3 regions of the Lysinibacillus sp. NPDC048646 genome follow, and region 1 is predicted to be linked to each of the others. Evidence: riboswitches for the same ligand, from Rfam matches in the RefSeq annotation. Region 1 holds a riboswitch; each other region holds the start of a gene.

Region 1 (6,286 bases):
TGGGTGTCCAAACACCTACTGAAATAGAGGAACTCAGTCTAAGAACGCCACGTCCTGTGGCAACGACTGAGTGACCAACATTATGTTGGCCCAAAGCCTCCGGCAGATGTCACGGATTTTGAATTGTGCGGACACAATTCAAAATCCGGACGCAATTACGCCAAGGCGAAATTGATTTGGAAACTCGTTTGTTGGAGAAAATTTAGTTTATTGCTATAATCATGAAAAATATGAAAAGGAGTTATATGTTAAAAGGAGGATGATTTCAATTTGATGTAGAATTAATAATTTGTAACAAAATACTGAAAAATAGGAGGTTTTATTATGTCGAAGGTGAAAAAATTCTTTTTTCCAGTATTAATACGATGAACAAGGTTTTGGTGATTTCGATCTTGGGAATGGGTTTAACTGGTGCCGTTTTAATCATCTCGGTCGCGCTGTTGTTCAAATCCCCAACGGGAAACGTGTTGCAGATGGTTGCTGCCGCCTCAACAGTAGCTTTCGCGGTGTTCGCTGTCTCGGCTCTAGTATTGCGACAGCGCTTTGAGGACAAAAGAGAGTGATATTTCTATATTTGGTTTGAATATTCTAAGTACGCCTCATAATTTGGCAACAAGTGTTAAAAGTTATGGTAGTTAGATAAAGCGGGTCAATATACAATTAGTATTAATTAATAAAGTCGGTATTAAGAAGTAGACAAATTTGTCTACTCCCAACCAATGTCGTTTTACATATCAGTTTGAAGATTTACAAAAAATGCATGAGAAATATGGTAAGAATAATTTCGTAGTTTTAGGTTTTCCTTGTGATCAGTTTGATAATCAAAATCCTGAAGATGGTGAGGAAACTATACAGCTTTGTAAAGTTAACTATGGTGTGACGTTTCCAATTTTTGAATTAGTGCAAGTAAACGGTGAGACAACACATCCATTATTCAATTATTTGAAGCATGAAGTGGATTTTCGAGAATTTGGAAAGGCGAATATGCAGGAAAAAAGCTAGCTCAATCCATTGTCCAAATTGTACCTAGCTTTTTAGATGGTCGTAATATTCACTGGAACTTTACAAAATTTTTAGTGGATGGGAACGGTAAAACGATTACTCGCTTTGAACCAACTGATTCACAACTTGATATTGAGCAAGCTATTGATAAAATCTTATAGTCATACTTTAATTAGAATTTTTGAGGGAGAAACACGAATAGCTAATCGTTATGTAGAAATAGTGCTAAGTTTTGTATATTTTCGATTAAGTTTTCCGCAATTTCGCAACTACTTTTTCAACACAATATATGATACACTGCTTTACAAGTGAATAATTCTTGCAGAATAAGGGTGCTAGGCCATAGCATAATCGGGAATTCGGTGTAAAACCGAAGCTGTTTCCGCAACTGTAAGTACAGATATCATAAAATTAAGCCACTGTCGAAGAATCATAACTCTAGTAGATGGGAAGGTTTTTATGACATCGCTACATAAAGGTAGCGAACTGTACAAGCCAGGAGACCGACCTTTATTTGAGCGTATAAATACTCTTCGGAAGTTAGGGGGATATACGGCAAATACATAGGCAATGTCGTGTCAAAGCGACGCTATTTATGCATTTTCGTCGTCTCTCTGTTAATCGGGAGCGGCTTTTTTTTATGCACTTTTACTTTCATCCAGTAAGTAAGAATAGTTTCGCGAAAGAAAGTGGGGTCTCAGGTTTGAAAAAAAATGCACGTTATTCATGTTATCCGTTTATGCGTGAAAAAATATCATTGGTAGATTATGAGATTCGTACAGATAGTTTAACAACGCATGTGGGTGTTGCATTAGCTGCTATAAAGAAAGAAACGGTTGAAGTTGTGGCAGCTGATTTGATGGCAATTTTGCCAATGGCCTATCATGTGAATGGTTCGGTGCGTGGCAAATTAGCTGTAACCGACGAAGATTTAGCATGGCTTAGCAATCGTTATGATTTTTACGTTGAGTATGTTAGGGAAGAGATTCAAAACTTTGTTTTACCTCAGGGGACGGAGGCTGCTGCTGCCCTTCATTTATGTCGAAGTGAAGCAAAGAAATCATACCGTGCCTTGCACAAAGTGTCTGAGGAGCGAGAAGTACCAACCATCCTTTTCGATTATCTAGGATTACTGGCCAATGTATTTTTCGTAATGGCTATATACATGAATCAACAGGCTGGAATCGCCGAGATTCCGTTTATAAGTAAATCATACCCAATGAAAAAGAAAAAAGGAGAATGAGTGAAGTGAAAAAATTAGTTAATTTCCAATGGCTTTCGATTTTGATGTTAGCGTTTGTCCTAGTAGGCTGCGGTACAACTGATGAAGCGAAGAATGGGGACACATCGAAGGAAGAAAAAACAGCTGAATCAGGCTATAAAGTGACAGATGATCGTGGTGTAGAAGTGACATTTGATGCTATACCAAAAACGATTGTATCCTTACAGCCAAGCAATACAGAAATCTTATTTGCATTAGGTGTAGGTGATAAAATCGTAGGTGCTACAGAGTATGATACATATCCAGCGGAAGCACAAAACATTGAACGTGTATCAGATTCTAGTACGTTTAATAGCGAACGCATTGTATCATTAAATCCAGATGTGGTGATAGCTTACTCTGCTAATGGTAAGGACGATGCGTTAAAAGGACTTGAAGATGCAGGTGTAAAAGTATTTGTTATCAAATCAGCAGCTTCATTTGAAGATGTCTATGGTGATATAGAACAAATTGCGACTGTCATGGGTGTTGAGGATAAAGGTGATCAACTAAATGAAGACATCAAGGCTAAAATAGCTGATGTTCAAGCAAAAGTAAAAGATGTAGAAAAACAAAAAAATGTTTACTTGGAAATTAGTCCGAAGCCAGAGATTTATACAGCAGGTTCAGGTACATTCCAACAAGAAATTTTAAATGCGGCTAAAGTGAACAATGTATTTGCTGACAAAAAGGATTGGGTAAAGGTTTCTGAGGAAAACGTCATTGCTAAAAACCCTGAAGTCATTCTAACAACTGTAAATTACGGCGAAGACCCTGTGGCAGAAATCATTGCTCGCAATGGTTGGAACACGATAACAGCGATTCAAAACAAAGCTGTATTTTATGTAGATGCTGATATATCCACTCGACCTGGGCCACGTATCGGGGAAGCGGTTGAGCTAGTAGCCAAAGCTGTATATCCTGAATTATTTCAATAATTGAAGATTTTTAAGAGCCGTCCTATAAGTTTGGGCGGCTTTTTGAAATATATGAATGTATACCGATACCGCCTCAGAAAGCCTTGCTAAGATGGAGAACGCGTTGGTAACAGCGGGGAAACACTACGTAGCAAAGTACACCGTTCGGGTACCGTTGACTGCCGCTCAGGTCAATTAGCGCACTGCTCAAAAATCACTTATCATCACGCAGTTTACGAGGAGTGTATGGAAAAGAAGGCAATGATATTTTTTGCGAAAAGTGGCGGCTTCACAACATGGGTGAATGCTAATTATGTGGTGTTTATCGTAAACAGTACATTTATTTTAGGAGCTTACTGTGTAAAGAAATACCCTAGTGTGAAAATTGGTATTATCCTTAGTTGTTCTATAGAATAGAGGGGAAGGTGATTGCTAATATAAGGGGGGACGTAGTGGATGACACAGTTTGACATGAAGGTTATTCCGTTTGAAGCAGTCTATAATTTCCGTGATATGGGTGGCTATAAGTCGAAAGATGGGCGTATTGTAAAAAAAGGCTTAATCTATCGTTCGGCAGCACTAGGGAAAATGACGATGGCGGATAAAGAACGCTTTGAGACATTAGGTGTGAAAACAATTTTTGATTATCGGGACAAACATGAAGCACAAAATAACCCTAATCCGACATTTTCAAATGCTAAATATATACAAATCCCAGCCAAGGGGAACCATGCTTTTGAAATGCCTACGAATACTGGGGGGCAAAATTTCTATAAAGTTGTAAGTCCAGAAATGTTCTGTGATTTTTATGCACAGATGCCCTTTAATAATGCTTCATTTAAAGAATTGATCGCCACGATTCAAAACCCTGAAAATTTAGGGCTTGTTCATCATTGTGCAGTGGGCAAGGACCGAACTGGTATAGGTGGTGCACTGATTTTATTAGCATTAGATGTCCCTGAGGAGATTATTATGCAAGATTACTTAGATACGAATGAGCTTTTACGCCCGATGGTAAATCGTATGGCACAGGCGATTCGGAAGGATTTTAATGATCGCGAATTACAGCAATTTTATGCATTAATGTCTGCTCGAGAAGATTATTTACAAGCGGCACTCGATGCAATGGATGTTCGTTATGGCTCAAAGACCGCATTTTTAGAGCAAGAGTTTGGTCTAACGCGAGACAAACGTGCACAATTACAAGCTAATTGCTTAAGTTAAAAAGACACCCTTTCACACAAGCCCTGTGAGAAGGGTTTTTTTATGTTCAACTTTCATGAGATGATAGGAAGGATTTTGCCATCCTTTCTCACCGTATAAGTCTTTACAGCAGACAAATCTATGATAAGATACAATAGGTTTTTATGCAATTTAGAGAGAGAAGTGAAAAGGATTGGCGGAGACGATTAGTGAGAAAAATGCGGCTGACCATTTAAGTTTATTTCATTTAACGTGGCCAATTTTTTTAGAAGTTTTTTTATTTATGTTAATGGGGTTAGCCGATACGTTTATGCTGAGTGCTTTATCTGATAATGCTGTATCGGGGGTTGGAGCGGCCAATCAATATATTCATATTGCAATTTTAATATTGGAAGTTGTCGGAAATGGTGCTTCGATTGTTGTTTCACAGTATCTTGGTTCAAGGCGTTACTTTGAGGCGGCGAAGATTTCGGCATTGGCAGTTACCATGAATTTATGCGTGGGACTAATTATGAGTGTCGTATTCTTCTTTGGTGCAAGTCGCTTAATGACCATGATGAATTTAAAGGGCGAAGTATTGATATATGCACAAAGCTATTTAGTTATTATTGGTAGTTTTATTTTTTTACAAGCGATTATCAATGCGTTAGCAGCAGTGATTCGTGTACATGGTTGGACAAAGCAAACGATGTATGTTTCCTTAGGCATGAACGTGCTCCATGTGGTATTAAATTATGGTTTGATTTTTGGTAATTTAGGCATGCCAGAGTTAGGTGTAAAAGGGGCAGCGATTTCTTCCGTTATTAGCCGTGGACTTGCAGTAATCGTGTTTTTATGGCTGTTGTATCAAGTGATGGAAGTTCGTGTAAAGCTAGAATATTACTTTACCTATTCAAAGGAATATGTTCAGAAAATATTAAATATTGGTTTACCGTCAGCTTTTGAGCAGGTGCTGTATCAGTTCTGTCAAATTATATTCCTTTACTATGCTACCTATTTGGGAGCCGAAACGCTGGCGGCTAGACAATATGCTATGAATATTTCTATGTTCACGTATTTATTTGCAATTGCTATAGGCACAGGGACAGCGATAATCATAGGTCGTAATGTCGGCGCCGGCAAAAAGGAGGAAGCGTACCATCAACTGTGGTCGAGTGTGCGTGCAGCTTTTATTTTCACGATAATAATGGTGGTGGCTGTGACGCTTTTCCGTACACAGCTTATGAGTATTTTTACGGATAATCCAGAGGTAATTGCTATTGGAGCGTCTGTCTTAGTACTGAGTATTTTACTTGAAACGGGGCGTACAATGAATATTGTTGTGATTAATTCATTACGTGCCTCAGGGGATGCAAGATTCCCTGTGAAAATTGGTTTTCTATCAATGGTTTGTATGAGTGTGCCACTTGGTTATTTGCTTGTATTCGTTTTAGAATGGGGCTTAGTAGGAATTTGGTTAGCTATATCGGCAGATGAATGGTTGCGTGCAATTATCGTATACTTTAGATGGAAAAGTCGAAAATGGGAGCGTTTTGCACTCGTTTCACCAACAGAGCAAAAGGAGGCGAATTAAATGGGGGCATTATCTAAACGAGCTGCGGGAGCGGCAATGATGAATAGAAATATTACTATATTTGCTTGTCCAATTTGTAAAGAGCCTATGCTTGTGCATGAACAAGGGCGGCTTGAATGTTCAATGAATCACTCTTTTGATATTGCTAAGCAAGGCTATGTGAATATGTTGACACATGGTGCTACTTCAAAATATAGTAAGGACCTTTTTGAATCTCGCAAGGCCATTATCGATAGTGGTATATACGACTTGCTTGAAGAAAAAATTAGAGAACAAATTGCTGCTGCCAAAATAGTGCTGGATACAGGCTGTGGCGAGGGTTCACATTTA
Region 2 (6,286 bases), on a different contig from region 1:
AAACAATGATGAAGGAGGAGTTAGCCTTTCCATGCTTTATCGGGTCCGCCTTAAAAGATATTGGCATAAAGGAATTTTTGATACAGCTGCCCCTCCTTACTGAAACGCATTATAATCATGAGGAACCTTTTCATGGTGAGGTATTTAAAATTCGTCATGATGGACAACAGCGCTTAACTTTTATGAAAGCATTACAAGGTACGCTACATGTGCGTGATGATTTTACTTTTGGTGAGACTTCTGAAAAAGTGACGGAAATACGCTTATATAATGGGAATCGCTTTGAAACGGCACAAGAAGTAAGTGCTGGAGAAATATTTGCTGTGAAGGGTCTTAGTCAGACAAAGATTGGTGACATATTAGGCAGTTCGATGAGTCCTCAGCCCTATGAACTAGTGCCAACATTACAAGCAAAGGTGCACTATTTAGGACAACAGCATATAAAGGACGTATTGAAAACCTTCCGTTTGCTTGAAGCCGAGGAGCCCTCGTTACGTGTTGTGTGGCACGAGAAATTCCAGGAAATTCACGTACATATTATGGGCGTTATTCAACTTGAGGTACTGAGCGAAGTGTTAAAAGATCGCTTTACACTGACAGTTACATTTGGCGCACCAAAAATTTTATATATGGAAACAATTGCAACGACTGTAACAGGCTATGGCCATTTTGAACCTTTAAAGCATTATGCTGAAGTGCATTTACGTATGGCGCCAACTACACGTGGTACTGGCAATACGTTTGCCAATGCATGTCACGCCGATGATCTATCTGTCGGGCATCAACGGCTTATTGAAAAGCATTTATTTGAGCGCGAACATCATGGTCTACTAACAGGTTACCCTGTAACAGATATCCATTTCACCCTTCTAACAGGAAGTGCACATATAAAACATACCGAAGGCGGTGATTTTCGAGAAGCGACATTGCGCGCACTACGTCAAGGTCTTGAACAAGCTGAAAATATACTGCTTGAACCCTATTACCGCTTCAAGCTAAAGGCGCCCAACGATTTTATCGGCCGCATGATGACCGATATTCAACAAGCAGCAGGTACATTCGATGCACCACTTTTGACAGAAGAGCAAGTAATATTAACGGGGCGTGCACCTGTCGCTACATTCATGAGCTATAGTACAATCTTTGCTGCCTACACAAATGGCAAGGGCTCACTGTCGCTACAATTTGGTGGCTATGATGTTTGTCATAATACAGAGGAAATCATTGCCCAAATAGCCTACGATAAAAATGCCGATCCTGCGTATAGTTCGTCTAGTATATTTTGTGCCAAAGGAAAAGGCTACTCAGTACCATGGCAGGAAGCACAAGCTGCCATGCATTGCATAAAATAAAGTGAAACTTCAATTAGTGGGGGTTTTCTTCATCTCCCACTGATTGTATGTTGAAACCATCAGGCTTTTACGGTTAGTTGATCGTTCACCTCGTTATCTGTTTCTCATTTTTCAAGAAGAAGGGGGTATATTGTTGAAATCATCGATGTGGCTAGTTTATGGCAGGAAATTTTTTTGGCTAATCGGCTTAATCTTATTAGTAATGTTATGTTCGAATATCGAAAAGATAATCCAACAAACGGTAAGTGAAACATTCAATTTTATGCCGGTCATATGGTCTAATCCGATTATTGCTGTTATTATAGGTTTCTATATTTCTCTTATTATTGTAAAAAAATGGTCATTCAACATAAATCCATCATTATTATGGTGCGTAGCTATTCCTTGTATGTTACTTACGTTTGCCTACCCGGTATTTGCTTCACTCGCATCTATTGAATCATACCAATTAGATATAAAAAATCCTATCATTATCAATTGGCTACTACAAATATATTCTACGGATGTATTCGGTATAATAGCTGGTATGACAGTCATCCTTAGTATCTTTAGCGCGCCTAAGAAATGATTGAAAACTGGACTCGGTTTTTAACATCACCAAACCAGGTCCAGTTTTATGCTTTTCGATTCATGCCTTGCGATCAATTATTTATATAAACTCAATTTACTTCAAAATAGCTGAACCAATGCCAAATACACAACCTGAAGATAAAAAAAATGCATGAAATAATAATGCTTCAGATGTAAATGGGTTAAAGCTGCCAAAAAGCACAAAAATGAACATAGTGGGGATAAAGAAAACACACATACAGCCTAATGGGAAAATAAATAAGCGGTATTTCTTACATTTTGTTTCCATCCAATTAATCAGACGTAAGTAAATAGGCGTTGCCACTAACATAAAGGCTAAAGCCCCACAAAATAAAACAGAATAAATATCATTTCCTAATGATTGATCCCACACTATATTTAATATTTTCTCATACGCATAAAATCCACATAAATAGGCGATTAATGATGTCAAAACATACTGTCCAAGATTCTTAAATAGATGCATTATACACCTCCTTTTTTAACTTTTAGTGCGCGAATGGCATTCTAGAAATTTTCCATCTGATTTAATTATAATAAAGAAAAATTTGGTATTTAAGGATAATATTTAAAGCATATAGTAAAAAGTAGCGACGTGTCCTGGGCAAGGCACGAGCATCGCTCTGCTTATGTATCCTGCTGTGGCTCGTCTTTTGCTTTTTTGAGGATCTGGCTGCCGTTTCAAAACATTTGCAGTTTCTTTCACGCTTTCATCGCCAATGCGATTCGCAGGAATCTACATGAATTTTTCCTTTATATCAAAAAAATAGCATACTAGGCGTACTCCTAGCATACTATTTTCACTTTCGAGATAAGCCCCCTACTATTACAAAGCTTGCGCGGTACTATTTGTCTCTTCAACGAGTAAATAAGCAGGTTCCACAATGACATAACCATGATTATTTGAAAAATCAACTAACACGGTGCCAGGCTGACTCTTTAATAATTGTAAATTATCGATAATTTGGAGCAATAGTTCATGACCATTGCCACGTGGGTGCCAATTTAAATGGTAATCGTTCAGTGCTTTTACAGCTTGCATAAATTGCGAGTAATCGTGCTCTACGTATCTTTTTAGATTCGTATATTTATTGGACTCACGTTTTTTTGCAACTACTAACGCTAAATCAGCCAAATACGTCTCATAAAAACGCATGACCATCGAGCACAATAGATCATTCACACGTGCAGCGCTTAAAATCGGATTTGGGTCAAAATGAAGTCTCTCTAAATTTGGTTTTGCACGAACCGAATCGATACGTGTAATTAATTGATAAGCTTCTCCATTCACTTCATAAACAATCGGATTTGTCGGCATATACATCATAAAGCCATTCTTTCTTGTTTTTAACTCATTAGCCACACTTGCCTTGGCGAATAGATGTCCATCATACCCTTCATTTTGAATCCAAATAATTTCTTTGTTATATAAAATGCGGTCAAATAATCGTTCGTTGCGAATAAGTCCTGTTGCTAAAAACTGATCGACAAGTGATTCAATGACGATTCTTGTCTTCGTCTGCTTGCCTACCTCTGTGCGTGGATGCTTACAAATTTTCATAGCTGATTGCTGTTTTTCCTGTGCTGTACATACATGAATATTCGTCATACGTGCATTCCTCTTTTCGTACATATTTTCAAAACGGCAGGTGTACGTCCACTAAAAAACGGATTTCTCCAGTAAGAGGAAATCCGTCATTCAATGGCTATAACACCTTATACATATCATTCATCACGTAACGTCAAACATTGCCCACATAGGAAAGAATCGGTTCGGTACCGAAGACTTTCATTTACTATTATGGGCGTTTGACGTACTGTGACGAACAGCATATTCTGTTTTGTCAACATGCCACCTCCTATTCCTCGTAGGGTTATGGTGTGTACTCGTAATAGGCAGGTCTCCTGACTTATGGTCAACGCATCTTTCCCCTTCCCGTCTAATGACAGTGGTATTGCAAAGACGCTCACATTTTACAGTTGCGGGACAGTGTCGGACTTACACCGACTTCCCTTTTAAGTAAATTGCACGCAATTTACACCTATTACTACACGCTATTCAGTTGTGAAGGAAAATGAACTAAGTCACATTCCTTATAGAATTACTACTATTAATTGTAAAGAACTCTATTTCCAATGTCAATTATAACAAAATATTCCATCTATTAATACTTTTCGTGTGATGTAGAGTAAAGAGGCTTGAATTTTAACTAAAGCTCCAGTTCGTTCAAAAAAGCAGTTTTTCAGCAAAAAAGAATATCTTATAGTTTGGTTAATTTACTTTCTCTCAATAAACTAATCGTTTAATCCTTTTCCATCGAGAATTTGCTGCATATATTTTTCAACCCTTGACTGTCGTGTTTTGGCTTGTTTGGGTTGAGAAAAATAAAGAATGTAAGCCCTTTGCCGACCCGGTGTCAATACTTCAAAAGCAGTTTCCAATGCAGGGACCTCATTGAATTTATTTTGAAGTTCTTCAGGAATGATGATTTCTGTATTCTTTTTATAATTCACTTCCAAACCGGCCTTTTCAACTTCAATGGCTTCATAAATATAATCTTTCAAGATAGTTTCCATTTCAACGATTTCTAGAACATTGGTAAACCGAATCTGGCGTGCCGCCTGTACATTTTCTGTTTGTTGGATTAGAATCCTATGGGGATCCTGTAACAAGGCACCTTTATGAAACAAAAGTGCACAATAGTCTTTAAATCCATGTATTAAAACGATGTTTTTATTGTCAAACATGTAACAAGGATGCTTCCACTTTATTTCTTCAGCCAGCTCACAGTCAAGAACGATATCTCTCAACTTCTCATATTCTTCCTTCCACTTTTTTGCTTTACTTAAAAATTCATCAACCTTCGGATTCATTCTACTATTTGTCATCAAGGAACACCCCGCTTCAGTTTTTCGATCAGTCGTAAGCCTAACCGTTATAGTGAAAAGTCTCCGTTGAAGCCCCGATTTCTTCACTTGAAATGCCTTCAAGCGTAAGTGAGGCACTGAATGATTGTGCAACATTGAAACATTGTACATCTTTGTTACGTTTGTAATGGCAATATCCAGATTTCCTCATCTTTCGTGTGTGAAACTTCTTGAACTATCATTAATCGCTAAGTAACTTAGCTCGAATCGTCTCAATAGGAATATGAGAAGTACCTAGCTGTTCAAGATTTTCAAGTTGATCGCGTGTCATATAGTACATGCTCATACTTCCGTTAATGCCAAGTCGAACTTCGAATAAATTATCATCTAGCTGCGTTATTTCTAACGAGTTATTGTGGTCAAGTTGTAAGTTTACACTTTTCATATGCTATCTCCCCTTTTAAATTATAACGTCAATACTGATAGAAGATATATTTAAGTACTTTGACAACGTGTTGTTGTAGCATATGAGGGAGTCTTCAATCGGCTCTCAGTTAATTTATCGAAATCTAGTTGTTTAACAATCGCGAATGTGTGTTAAATTTTACATTTAATAATATTTTGGAGCTTTTCAACAAGTCATCTCATTGCTTGAAATAGCTTTTGGGCGTAGTTGTCTGTCAATTGAAAAACACCTTTTTCTTTTTTACTTTCATCGACAATGACGCCATCCTTCATGACGTATACACGCTCACATAAATAGGAAACAGCCTTTAAATCATGGGAAATAAATAAGATCGCCATGTTTTGTTCTTTATTGAGGGAGATCAATAAATCAATAATCTCCCGCTGAATTAATCGGTCTAAGCTAGAAACAATTTCGTCGCACACTAACAATTTGGGCTCCACTAAAATGGATCTTAACAAATTAACTCGTTGCCTTTCTCCCCCACTTAGCTCATTGGGCAAACAACTTAACACAGTGATTGGTAGCTTGACCTTTTCGAGCATGACCAGTAAATAGTCGTTTGTCACTGATTGTTTATGCTGTAATGGTTCCAATAATGATTCCTTCACTGTCCACATGGGGTTTAAAGCAGCAGTTGCATTTTGGAAGATCAACTGACAGTGTTCATAAAATGACTGGCAATTTTTCTTCGTAATGGGCTTTCCATTAAAATGAATGTGACCTTGGTTGGCCTTCTCCAATTGCATAATGATTTTGGCAAGCGTGCTTTTCCCGCTGCCACTCTCGCCTACTAGCCCAACGACTTCACCATGTCCAATGCATACATTCACATGCTGTAGTACTTGCTGCCCTCTAGGAAAGCTTTTACTAACATTTTCAACTTGCAGCAACAATGACATTCCCCCTAAAAATGATTCGCTAATAGTAACTTTGTATATGGATGTGTCGGCATTTCAAATACATCGCTTACCTGTCCCGTTTCAACGACCTCACCTTTTTTCATGAC
Region 3 (6,286 bases), on a different contig from region 1:
ATCAGTTGAAGCAGCTTTGAAGGTTTTAGATACGATTGGAAAAGGGAAAAAAGTAATCCTTGTACTCGGTGATATTAAGCGGTTGGGGAACTTCGAAGAAAAGTATCATCGTGAGATTGGCTCGATGGTGGCCAAAAGAAATATTCAAACGCTGATTACAATTGGAAAAAGGGCAGAAGATATAGCGAAACAAGCGCTGAAAGATGGCACAAGTGCAGAGGTTCATATTTTTAAAGATGTTACAGGGGTTTTAGATGTGCTCAAGCCAAAACTGGACCCCGAAACCATTGTGCTGATAAAGGGTCCGATGTCTAGTAGATCCATGATTGAATTTGCGAATAACTTAAAAGATATATAATAAGGTAGGGAAAGGGGGTGCCTCAAAGTCATTTGAGACACCCCCTTTCTGTATCAAAAGTGAAGCGGAAGATGAAAAAGTATGATGAAAGCCATTGCCGGTATATTTCTATCTAATTCCAGCAATTGATATATGACATAGACCCTTCTTACTTTATACTAGAGAACGCGGCGAGCCGAAACGTAGTTTTGTTGCGCCCAAGTAGAATTTAGGTTTTGTTTCACTATATTATTAGCGGTCATACTAATAAATTGATTGTCACCAATATAAATCCCTGTTTGTGTAATTTGCTGTCCACCATTATTCGTGGAGAAGAAAAGAAGATCTCCTTTTTGCAGCTGTGCTTTTTGTACGCTTTTACCCACTAATGCCTGTTTGCTCGCTAGTTTATCCTTTAAATCAATCCCATGTTGTTTAAAGACATAATAGGTAAACCCTGCACTTGTAAATGTCAGTGAGTTTTCATTATACGTGTAGCCAAATTTTGCTTTTCCAGTCATACTCGAAGCAGTAGCGATGATTTTATCAGCAGAAGCTGACGGTGCGTCGGTAGTCGGTGTTGAGTTATCTGAAAAAACACGTTTTGCTGTAATATAATGCTCATTGTAGTAGTCGACGAATAACACTCTTGTCATAACACCATCAGAATTTGGAATGATGATACGATGATCCCCAGCGTAGATGCCTACAAGTGAAGGGGTTTGAGAGCCCTTGACACTATTAAAGAATACTAAATCGCCTTTCTTTAAATTGGCACGTGAAACAGTTGTTCCAATATTCATTTGTTCCTTTAAAGTTGTTTTACCAAGGTTCACGCCACTTTTTCGATAGACAAAATCTACAAACCCTGGTGCCGTAAAGCGTAGCGATGATTCGTTATTTGTTGTGCTCATTGTGACTTTGTTTTTATAAGTTAAGGCGTTTTCAACAATTTTATCGCCCTTCGTTGCTGGATTAGCTGAAAGCAAAGTAGGTAAGACTCTTCGCGCAGATACATAATTATCTGTATAATATGGCTTGCTATTTAAATCAGAAATCACGATATTTTGCTGGCTATCAGCCATATGAATCATTTTATTGTCACCAATATACATGCCTACATGATCAGGGTCTGTGCCGGTTTTTTTACTTTTAAAGAATAGTAAATCCCCTTTTTGTAATTGATTTTTCGCAACATATGTCCCTTGCTGTATCATATAATTTTCATTATAAGTCCCAAGATCTACACCGTTCTTCTCGAAAATGTACATTAAAAATGAAGCACAAGAAAATTTGTAAGGAGATGTAGGCTTGTATACTGTATTGCTGTATGTTGCCTTACCTATTAAGCTTTTTCCTGTTTGAATGAGTTGGTCCGCTTTCGTCGCAACGGCTTGAGCGTTATTCTGTGCATTTGTAGTGGCAGCCTCTACTTCAATTGGATGAATGGTACCTTGAACCATGCCCAATGAGCTAAAACCTAATGTTAGTGCTAATGTAGTGGTTAAAAATTGTTTTTTCATGCGATGTGTTACCTCCTAGATACTAGCGATTGGAATAATTCTGTTGGCTAGTGATTGGAATAATCGTAGCATGAAAAAGTGTAAGTTCTTCTAGGTAAATGTTTCCACGGACTGCCTGTAAAAGCTTTAAAGCTTGGTACAAAAGGCTTTGTCGTTGGAATTTACAGTTTGATTACAAATATTTCAGTTACTGTATTATTTGCAGAAATTGGTGTCAATGTTGTTAGTGATACTTGATGATCTGTAAACATTAAACTCAGATGTGCTGATTGCTGTAGCTTTATATCTGGATGATTTAGAATAGAAAGTCGCGACAAATCTCTCATCAATCAATAGCTTATGCACAAGAAATAAAAATATCAAAATAATTTTAAGGAATGATATAAAAATAACTTTCTTATTTATAAATTACTAATAAAAGCATGTTTTCTGTGAAATATTTTGATAAGAAACACCAATTAAATACATAATTCGAGTCATGGGATTTATAGGGAATGTATGATATATTTAGGTTGATTTAATGGATAATATTACAAATAATAACGAAAAAAGTAGGTGATTTACACGAACAATTGCTCGTAATTTGTATTTTTTCACTAAAAAGGGGGCTAATAGTATGTTGCGGAAACTTAGGTTCAAGACAATCAGAGCGAAAATTTTAAGCGGATTTTTTATTGTCGTATTTTTTATAGCATGTTTTAACACCTACAGCTATTTTGCAAACAAACGAGTCATTACTGCGAGTGAAAATATAGTGCATAAAGAATTACAGCTACTAACAGCAAATGAAAAGCTTGCCTCAACGATTAGTGTCAGAACAACTGCTGCCAAAAGCTATGTCTTAACTGGTGATCAGCAGTATAAAAAGGAATTTGAAGATTATATAAAAATAGCAGAAGAAAATAATGCCATTTTAAATAAATTTTCGACAGATGCAAGCTTAGCCACTACTGTTGAAAAGGCAAGAGAGTGGCGGAATTATGTACAAGCGAAAGTATTTGATGAGTACGATAAAGGAAATATCGAAATTGCCATTGAAAACCTAAATGCAATTGATAATTTAGCAGCTGAGATACGACAAAGCTATGAGGGGCTTGCCTTGGCAAGGGAGGATTCCATTAATAAGCTTGGTGAAGAGATGATTGCTCAATCTAAATTCACGATGCACTTGGGTGTATTCATAGGTTTATTGACAACGATACTCGCGATTGTAACCGCTTACTTTTCTGCGCGCATGATTGCTAATCCGATAAAAGCTGTCATTGAACAACTATCAAAGATGGCCGAAGGGGACATTAGTCAGCCAGCTCTACCAGAAAGAATGCAGGATGAAATTGGCTTACTTGTACAATCTACAAACACCATGAATCGTAAGCTTCATGAAGTAATAGGATCGATACATGTCGTTTCGGAAAATGTTGCTGCTAGTAGTGAAGAGTTAGCACAATCTTCGCTGGAAGTGAAAACGGGTGCACAGCAAACCGCACTGACGATGCTAGAGTTAGCGGGTGGCTCAGAATCTCAAGCGCATAATGCCAGTGATTTAGCTCAAATGATTGACGCTTTTAAAGTGAATGTGCAACAGGCAAATACACAAGGTGTCAATTTACAAGGACATTCGAAGGAAGTATTAAAGCTCACAGCAAGTGGTCAACAGTTGATGGATGCGTCTACCCAGCAAATGTTTGCCATCGACCAAATTATTTATGAGGCTGTTACCAAGGTTGAGGATTTAAATCGTCAATCGCAAGAAATTTCCACATTAGTATCAGTTATTGACAATATTGCGAATCAAACGAATTTATTAGCATTGAATGCTGCCATCGAAGCGGCTAGAGCAGGAGAGCAGGGTAAAGGCTTTGCCGTTGTAGCCGATGAAGTTCGAAAGCTTGCAGAACAAGTGTCATTTTCTGTAACGGATATTTCGTCGATAGTGGCGCGTATTCAAAGTGAAACAGTGGGTGTGACAGCATCGCTTCAAAAGGGATATCAAGAGGTAAAGAATGGCACCGAGCAAATTACGAATACGAGTGCAACTTTTGAAAATATAGCATCTGCAGTGGATAATATGTTTATGAATATTCAAGGAATTACCGGAAATTTGCAAGATATATCTACAACCACTGAGCAAATCAACCGATCCATTGATGAGATTGCGGCCATTTCGGAAGAGTCGGCAGCGGGTGTTGAAGAAACGACTGCTACCATAGATCAAACCGTTGGAACGATGGACGAAATCGCGAAAAATACCGAGCAATTAGCATTGATGGCGGATAGTTTAAATAAAGAAGTGCAGCAATTTAAATTGTAAAGTGAAGCAGCCATCCATGATAGATGGCTGCTTTTGAGAGTTACTGCATTGGTTCGATTATCTCTACTCGACATGGCAGTAAAAATGTTTACCTTGCTCCTTTCTTCTAATTTTAGGAACTGACGGATAGAATTAAGAATGTGACGGATAGAATCATCAAAGTGACGGATAAAACTGCGAATGTGATGGATAGAATCATCAAAGTGACGGATAAAACTGCGAATGTGATGGATAGAATCATCAAAGTGACGGATAAACATTGTGAGTGTGATGGCTAGCAACGCAATCATTACTGAAATAATTCTACTTTTCTGAAAAATATATGCTATAGTTAGAGCATAATTGAATATTGTGTAAGAGTTGGTGCCAAATGAAAGTTTGGCTTAAAAGGGAAGTCGGTGTAAATCCGACGCTGTCCCGCAACTGTAAATCGGAGCAAATCACAAATGCCACTGGGAAACTGGGAAGGCTGTGAGGCGTGTTGATGAGAAGCCAGGAGACCTGCCAATATCTAGTACACACCAAATAACCTACGTGGAAATAGGTGGTGAGATGTGACCATACCGGCACTGTGCGAAACGAAAGAAATAGTACGATTTCACAATGAATTTCGTATCGTTTCGTTATAGTTAATTTCGACAGACCATAAACCATTTTCCGAATAGGAGAATGGCTTTTTTTATTTGCATACAAAAGGAGAGAGTGACATGACGTACACAACTACAGCCATTGGTTATCCGTACATCGGGGAAGACCGCGAATGGAAAAAAGCATTAGAGACTTTTTGGAGAAATGAGCTTTCACAGGAGGACTTTTTACAGCAGTTAAAAGAAATACGCTTAGCCCGCATTGAAAAGCAACTTCGTTATGGTTTAGATATCGTAAGCGTAGGCGATTTCACCTATTATGATAGGATACTTGATACAGCGATGATGTTTGGCTTAGTGCCAAAGCGCTTTGACTGGCAGGGAACTCAGCTAGATTTACACACCTATTATAGTGCGGCTCGTGGTAACGACAACGCAGTTGCTTGTGAAATGACCAAATGGTTTAATACGAACTATCATTACATTGTGCCTGAATTCGAGGGACAAACATTACAGCTCACGGAAAATAAAATTCTCGCTGATTTCTTAGAAGCAAAAGAAGCGTTTGGCATTACAGCAAAGCCAACTCTCATTGGGCCTTATACATTTTGTAAGCTGACAAAGGGTTATGATAAAAAAACACAGGTGGCTTTTATTTTAGCGTTACTCCCCCTTTATACGCAGGTTATCAAAGAGCTAGTAGACGCTGGTGCCGAGTGGATACAGTTAGAAGAGCCATCCCTTGTCACAACATTAGAGGAGGCAGAGGTGAAGCTCGTTCAGGAAATCTATACGCAATTAACAGCAGCTGTCCCTAACGCAAATATTATGCTACAAACTTATTTTGAATCGTTATCAGCGTATGAACAGTTAGTAGCACTTCCTGTCCAAGGAATTGGTTTAGACTTTGTTCATGGCTACGATAAAAACATGGAGTCACTGCGTCAATATGGCTTCCCTCAAGATAAAGTTTTAGCTGCTGGCGTTGTTAATGGTCGAGATATTTGGCGTGCAAATTTAGCACAGGTGAGCACGACCGTAAAAGCGATTGAACAGTTGAGCAATGCAAAGGATATGTGGATTCAGTCCTCATGTAGTTTACAGCATGTACCGATTACGACTGCACGCGAGACCAAGTTAGATCCCGTTCTAAAAAATGCACTTGCCTTTGCAGATGAGAAATTAGTAGAAATTACAGAAGTAACAAAATATGTACAGGAAAAAAATCATGCCACAAATCAAACAATTTCGGAGAGTATGAAGGCAATCGAAGCTTTAAAAAATCATCCAGTACGTAATAATAGAGCTATTCAACAGGCTGTACAAGCTGTGTCGACACAGGATTTTGAACGTCAGCATGATTTTCAATCTCGCCAACATATTCAGCAGGAACTATTACAGCTACCTTTATTCCCAACAACAACGATTGGTAGCTTCCCACAGTCAGATGAGGTCAAACGTATGCGTAGTGCTTGGCGTAAGAAACAGTTATCAGATGAAGAGTATGCAACATTCGTAACACAAGAAA

The links. A riboswitch is a leader RNA that binds a small molecule or an ion and turns the genes downstream of it on or off. The one in region 1 is predicted to bind cobalamin.
Region 2: another riboswitch for cobalamin. It lies ahead of ACQKII_RS19470 (hypothetical protein); the one in region 1 lies ahead of ACQKII_RS08180 (hypothetical protein).
Region 3: another riboswitch for cobalamin. It lies ahead of metE (5-methyltetrahydropteroyltriglutamate--homocysteine S-methyltransferase); the one in region 1 lies ahead of ACQKII_RS08180 (hypothetical protein).

The regions. Positions count from the first base shown of each region.
Region 1 is NZ_JBNNLZ010000005.1:104,977-111,262, reverse strand. It holds gene ACQKII_RS08185 (hypothetical protein) at 703-1,002, shown strand; cobalamin riboswitch at 1,316-1,528, shown strand; gene ACQKII_RS08180 (hypothetical protein) at 1,706-2,245, shown strand; gene ACQKII_RS08175 (ABC transporter substrate-binding protein) at 2,251-3,201, shown strand; gene ACQKII_RS08170 (hypothetical protein) at 3,427-3,597, shown strand; gene ACQKII_RS08165 (tyrosine-protein phosphatase) at 3,637-4,404, shown strand; gene ACQKII_RS08160 (MATE family efflux transporter) at 4,577-5,956, shown strand; gene ACQKII_RS08155 (putative RNA methyltransferase) at 5,957-6,286, shown strand, end outside.
Region 2 is NZ_JBNNLZ010000023.1:19,899-26,184, forward strand. It holds gene ACQKII_RS19455 (GTP-binding protein) at 1-1,352, shown strand, start outside; gene ACQKII_RS19460 (hypothetical protein) at 1,486-1,920, shown strand; gene ACQKII_RS19465 (hypothetical protein) at 2,017-2,409, opposite strand; gene ACQKII_RS19470 (hypothetical protein) at 2,770-3,552, opposite strand; cobalamin riboswitch at 3,822-4,004, opposite strand; gene ACQKII_RS19475 (YdeI/OmpD-associated family protein) at 4,239-4,832, opposite strand; gene ACQKII_RS19480 (hypothetical protein) at 5,053-5,256, opposite strand; gene ACQKII_RS19485 (ABC transporter ATP-binding protein) at 5,451-6,173, opposite strand; gene ACQKII_RS19490 (ATP-binding cassette domain-containing protein) at 6,185-6,286, opposite strand, start outside.
Region 3 is NZ_JBNNLZ010000002.1:187,446-193,731, forward strand. It holds gene ACQKII_RS03170 (UDP-N-acetylmuramoyl-tripeptide--D-alanyl-D-alanine ligase) at 1-358, shown strand, start outside; gene ACQKII_RS03175 (C40 family peptidase) at 517-1,860, opposite strand; gene ACQKII_RS03180 (methyl-accepting chemotaxis protein) at 2,477-4,171, shown strand; gene ACQKII_RS03185 (hypothetical protein) at 4,312-4,449, shown strand; cobalamin riboswitch at 4,516-4,694, shown strand; gene metE (5-methyltetrahydropteroyltriglutamate--homocysteine S-methyltransferase) at 4,879-6,286, shown strand, end outside.